DNA from 2 places in the Rahnella aquatilis CIP 78.65 genome. Region 1 is predicted to be linked to the other one. Evidence: predicted binding sites of a transcription regulator. Region 1 holds the regulator's gene; the other holds the start of a gene.
The links. Region 1 encodes PurR, which represses purine synthesis genes. Its sites were predicted from a motif close to CANGCAAACGTTTGCNTG; they were not measured.

Region 1 (3,187 bases):
GAAATGTATCACCTGCGCGATGCGGCTCCGGTCAAACGCGGCGAACTTGAAAGCGGTGATCTGGTATTCTTCAGAATCAATAACCGCGGCGCAGCAGACCATGTTGGTGTTTATGTGGGTAACGGCAAGTTTATTCAGTCTCCGAGAACAGGCGAAGACATTAAAATCACCTCTCTCGGCGATGATTACTGGCAAGATCACTATGTGGGCGCACGTCGGGTAATGACCCCGAAAACGATCCGATAATAAACAATTCGTTAAGTCTGAAGTTTCGCTAATCAGCCATTGAATAGCATTTAACGAAGCGTTTATGCAGGGAAGAGTATCAGCGGTAACGGTCAGTGCGTAAAATTGAAAAGGGCGATCCCTGCAACAGGAATCGCCCTTTTTTATGGCGGATCACTTAATGAATCAGTTCATCACTGCGGTGAAGCTGAAAGCAATAATCATAAGCAAAGCGCATACCGTGGTGATCAACGATAATTTCAGGTTGCTGTCCATCAAACCCCCTTTCGGATCAAATTGTGGCATTTTTAAAGCCACACTCATTGTGTGCCAACGCATTTTCTCATAATTAACCTTTAAAATCTTGTGTTGAATGACAAGGCGTTCCTGAGAATTTTGCTTCCACTTTCCTGCATTATAAGAGAAAATTGTCGGTTAACACGCCTGTGTGCCGGTTGATTTCACCCGAGAGCATTTCACGCCTCATTCTGAAGAATCCACCCAACGATTTGACTGCCCTTTTAGAAGCCAGCAGTGAGATCCACGCAAGCAAACGATTAACATAATGCTAACGTGCTGAAACACGTGAGTTCAGGAGTCATTGTTTACATGGCAACGATTAAAGATGTCGCAAAGCGCGCTGGCGTTTCCACTACAACCGTGTCGCACGTCATCAATAAAACACGTTTCGTCGCCGAAGAAACCAAAGACGCGGTTCTCCTTGCAATCAAAGAGCTACATTACTCGCCGAGTGCTGTCGCCCGGAGTCTGAAGGTCAATAACACTAAAACGATCGGCCTGCTGGCGACATCCAGCGAAGCGCCCTATTTTGCCGAAGTGATTGAGGCCGTGGAAAACAGTTGCTTCTCCAAAGGCTATACGCTGATTTTATGTAACTCGCATAATAATCTGGAGAAACAACAAGCCTATCTGCAGATGCTGGCGCAAAAGCGCGTCGACGGCTTGCTGGTGATGTGCGCAGAATATCCTGATGAATTGCTTAATATGCTCGAGGAGCACCGCGCCATTCCCATGGTGGTCATGGACTGGGGCGAAGCGCGTAAAAACTTCACCGACAGCATTATTGATAATGCTTTCGAAGGCGGTTACATGGCCGGGCGTTATCTGATTGAACGCGGTCATCGTGATATTGGCGTGATCCCGGGACAACTTGCACGTAATACCGGCGGCGGCCGCTTCCAGGGGTTTGTGAAAGCACTGACCGAAGCCAATATTCCGCTTCGTGAGGAGTGGGTGGTTCAGGGCGATTTCGAGCCGGAATCGGGCTATCAGGCGATGCATAAAATTCTGATGCAAAAGCATCGCCCCACTGCCGTCTTCTGTGGCGGCGATGTGATGGCAATGGGCGCCATTTGTGCCGCAGACGAACTGGGCCTTCGCGTTCCTCAGGATATTTCTGTGATCGGTTACGACAATGTGCGTAATGCCCGTTATTTCTCTCCGGCGCTGACAACCGTGCATCAGCCGAAAGAACGTCTGGGTGAAATGGCCTTTACCATGTTGCTGGACAGAATTGTCAGTAAACGTGAAGAGTCTCAGACCATCGAGGTACATCCGAAACTGGTCGAGCGACGTTCAGTCGCCGACGGTCCGTACCGCGATTACCGCCGTTAACAGATATCGAACGCCTGCCTGTGCAGGCGTTTTTTTTAATCACGCAGCCATTCCTGATTCATCGTTTCTGTCTCGCCCATATAGTCCAGTAACCAGGCCAGTGAGGGTGACGGATTGCTTTGATCCCACGTCAGACAGCACGGACTGTCCGGGAACCTATTTTCCAGCGTCAGCACCTGCAACTTCTTCTGTTCTATCCACGGCGTGACGCGGTGAACCGGCATCATCCCCACGCATAAACCTTCGGTCAGGCACTCCAGCGCGCAGGTCCAGTCTGGCACGACCAGGCGCCGCTGATTATCCAGCGTCCAGGTATCACGCTTAGGCAATGTCCGGGAAGTATCTTCCAGACAGAGTGCCGGATAAGGCCGCAGTTGATCATCATTCAGTGCGCCGGATAATTGCGCCAGCGGATGTTGCGGGCTGACGACGCAATGCCAGTCCATAAATCCCATGTCACGAAAACTGAAGCGCCCGCCAACGGGTATCGCGCGCGTGGCACCGATCGCCACGTCTGCACGCCCGTCGACCAGCGCATCCCAGACACCATTAAACACTTCCGAGTGAATAATGAGTTCGGTATCCGCAAAATGGTGGTAAAAATCGAGCACCAGACGCCGTGTTCGTGCAGGTTTTACAATCCGGTCGACCGCCACACGTAATTCGCCGCGCCAGCCGTTCGCCACCTGCTGACACTGCCGGCGTGTGGCTATCATTTTTTTTGTCAGAATCCGCGCTTCATCGACAAAAACCTTGCCTGCAGGCGTCAGCACTACCTCCCGGTGGCGACGTTCAAACAACGGCACGGCCAGCCACTGCTCAAGCTGACGGACGGTATAGCTGATAGCCGAAGGCACGCGGTGCAAGTCTTGCGCTGCCGCACTAAAACTGCCGGTTCTTGCCACGGCATCAACCACTTCAAGGGTGTATTCTGACCACATAATTCAGCCTTCAATATTTTTGATAGCAGTGTGCAAATATTAGCGTTTCACAAGCCTGTTATCAAAGCGTTAAACTCCGCCTCCGGTACGTAATCTGCGTCACATCATCTGCAATAAATAAATTAACGAGACGATAATGAAACCCTCCTTTGGATTTATGCTCTATCTTGCGGGACTGAGCATGCTGGGCTTTTTAGCCACCGATATGTATCTGCCTGCGTTCAGCACCATGCAAACCAGCCTGATGACCAGTCCGGGGATGATCAGCGCAAGTCTGAGCATTTTTCTTGGCGGATTTGCTCTCGGCCAGTTGTTATGGGGGCCGCTGTCGGACAAGATCGGTCGAAAACCGGTCCTGCTTCTTGGCCTGACATTGTTTGCAGTCG
Region 2 (3,187 bases), 1.4 Mb from region 1:
TTTTAAAGGTGGCGTAGGCCGCAGTGATTTCCCGCGTGGTGACCATCAGGCGCTGATTCATTCCATCAAAACGAAATTATTACCGCTCGGCGATGACATGGTATTTATTCCCGGTCATGGCCCGATGTCAGACTTTGGCTATGAGCGTAAAACCAATCCGTTCCTGCAGGATGAAATGCCGGTCTGGTAATGACATCTGCTGCTTATCAGCAAGAAACAAAAAGCCCGTCAGTTTCCTGACGGGCTTTTTTAATTGGGCAACACAAATTATCTTTTACAGTACGGCGACGATGGCTTCACACAGCGGTGCCATGTTTTCGAGTGTAATCCCAGCAACGTTAATACGGCCGGAGTTCACCGCGTACACGCCGAATTCATCACGTAAACGCAATACCTGATCTTTGGTCAGGCCGCTGAAAGAGAACATCCCGTTCTGGTTGATAATAAAGCTGAAATCCTGTTGAGCGCCTTTTTCCTGTAACGTGCTGACGAATAGCTGGCGCATACGATGGATACGCAGGCGCATATCGCTTAGTTCCTGCTCCCACAGCGTGCGCAGCGTTTCGTTACCCAGAATGGTGGCTACCACCGCAGCACCGTGTGACGGCGGGTTGGAGTAGTTTGCACGGATAACCGATTTCATTTGGCTGAAAGCGCGACCGGCAGTTTCTTCATCGGCTGCGACTAACGTACAAGCACCCACGCGTTCATTGTATAACCCGAAGTTTTTCGAGTAAGAACTGGCGACCAGCAATTCTTTGTGTTTTGCCACGAACAGCCGCAGACCTGCCGCATCTTCTTCCAGACCTTTTGCAAAGCCCTGATAGGCGAAGTCGAACAACGGTAACCAGCCGTTGCTCACCGACAATTCTGCCAGCTGTGCCCATTGTTCTTCCGTAGGATCGATACCGGTTGGATTATGGCAGCAGCCGTGGAACAGCACCACGTCGCCTGCTTTAGCTTCGCTCAGGCTTCTCAACATGCCATCGAAATCAAGACTGTGACTGGCGGCGTCATAATAATTGTATTCCACAACTTCCAGACCCGAAGCTGAGAACACACCTTTATGGTTTGGCCAGCTTGGATTGCTTACCCACACGCGTCTGGCGCTGGTTTGTGTCGCGATGAAATCTGCTGCGATACGCAGGGCGCCCGTGCCACCCGGAGTCTGCGCGGTGCGTGCCCGTTTATCAGCGATAATCGCACTGTCTTTGCCAAACAGCAGTTCTTGTGTGCAATGTGCGAAATCAGGCAACCCGTCGATACTCAGATAGGTTTTCGTGGTTTCATTTTCCAACAGGAATTGTTCGGCTTTTTTCACGCTGGCCAGAACCGGCGTTTTACCTGTTTCGTCTTTATAAACACCAATCCCCAGATTGATTTTATTAGAGCGGTCGTCAGCGCGGAAAAGATCGGTAAGACCCAGAATAGGGTCAGCAGGTGCTGCAGTGATTTTTTCAAACATGTCGGAAAATTCCATAGCCTGATATGACGAAAGAGGTCCTCAGGGTAACGCCAGCGCCCCCGTTTGCCAACCGTTTGCGGCAAAAAGAAAGCAGAGTTGTGAGAAGGCGTGGGAGATTAAAATATTTTATGGCGAGGGTGGAAAAACGATATTTTCAAACATACACAAACGCAAAAGGCAGAGCCGAAGCTCTGCCTTGATATCCGCTTTGCTACGCCCGTAAGCGCATCGTTAAGCGATATTAGAACTGGTATTGCAGACCAACACCAACAACATCATCGGTAGAAACACCAGCGGTACGGGTATAGCTGTTGTCGTCCAGCAGATTGATTTTGTAGTCTACATAGGTAGACATGTTTTTGTTGAAGTAGTAGTAAGTACCAACTTCTACGTATTTAACCAAGTCAGCATCACCGCCTGCAAAGCCAGTACCCAACGCATTAAGATCTTTACCTTTGGACTGCAGGTAAGCAATGGAAGGACGCAGGCCGAAATCAAACTGGTATTGTGCTACAACTTCAAAGTTTTGAGTTTTGTTAGCAACTTGGTTGAAGTCTCCGCCATAGATGGTGGTGTTCTCGGATTCACCGTAGAATGCTGCCAGGTACAGGTTGTTAGCGTCGTATTTCGCGCCCAATGCATATGCGGAAGCTTTGTCACCGTTACCATCAAGTTTCTGAGAGTTAGTACGGTTAGATGAGAAGTAAGCACCACTTACGCTAACGCCAGAGTTGCCGATAGCATAAGCTACCGAAGAACCCCAACCGTCACCATTCTGGTTTTTAGTTGAACTTCCAGGAACACCCAAGTCGGTACCATCAGCAGCAAAGTCATGGCCATCACGATCGTTTTGGTTTTTGCCCTGGTACTGTACTGCGAAGCTCAGGCCGTCAACCAGACCGAAGAAGTTGCTGTTACGGTAAGTTGCCATGCCATTACCACGACCAATCATGAAGTTGTCGTTGTTCTGGTACATAGTGTCATCGCCATAGATTGGCAGTTGGTCGGTGTAGGACATTACGTCGTAGATTACGCCGTAGTTACGACCGTAGTCGAAAGAGCCTGCATCACCGAATTTCAGACCTGCGAAGCCCAGACGAGTTTTGTTACCTTCGTCGCCAGCGCTTTCTGCGTGGTTTGCCTGAACGTTGTATTCCCACTGGCCGTAACCGGTCAGTTGGTCAGTAATTTGAGTTTCGCCTTTGAAGCCGAAACGGACATAGGTCTGGTCGCCATCGTCGCCAGCATTGTCAGAGAAGGTGTGACGGGCGTCAACTTTACCGTACAGATCCAGTTTGTTGCCATCTTTGTTATAGATCTCAGCTGCATTAGCTGCACCAGCAACTAACAGAGCAGGGATTACCACTGCAAGAATATTGCGCTTCATCATTATTATTACCCTCATTGGTTTTATTTGGACACCTGCCACTGCCTTAAATAATTCTTTACGGAACTATTCGCGAAAGTTTGGTGTCTCCTGTGTCTGAACGCACTATTCCATCCGTGGTGAGCTTAATCCATAGCGAAAATGCTACTAAATTACTAAATATGTTTCAGTTGGAAAAAATGTATTTCAAAATGTGTATTTTACGGAACTTTGTGACAGGGATCTATCTTTGAAAATGACTAAGGCCAGCAAAGCTGGCCTTAGTTTTGTAACTATTCTGTTAACTAAAAATATTTTAATTAATTAGAAGGTTGCATTCCGTGGTGTACGCGGGA

Region 2: the regulator PurR is predicted to act here: its motif matches at 1,529-1,546, upstream of RAHAQ2_RS07665 (amino acid aminotransferase).

Annotation. Positions count from the first base shown of each region.
Region 1 is NC_016818.1:3,029,632-3,032,818, forward strand. It holds gene RAHAQ2_RS13590 (C40 family peptidase) at 1-246, shown strand, start outside; gene cydH (cytochrome bd-I oxidase subunit CydH) at 412-564, opposite strand; gene purR (HTH-type transcriptional repressor PurR) at 835-1,860, shown strand; gene punR (DNA-binding transcriptional activator PunR) at 1,896-2,801, opposite strand; gene punC (purine nucleoside transporter PunC) at 2,938-3,187, shown strand, end outside.
Region 2 is NC_016818.1:1,674,743-1,677,929, forward strand. It holds gene RAHAQ2_RS07660 (MBL fold metallo-hydrolase) at 1-190, shown strand, start outside; gene RAHAQ2_RS07665 (amino acid aminotransferase) at 275-1,465, opposite strand; gene ompC (porin OmpC) at 1,707-2,855, opposite strand; gene asnS (asparagine--tRNA ligase) at 3,156-3,187, opposite strand, start outside.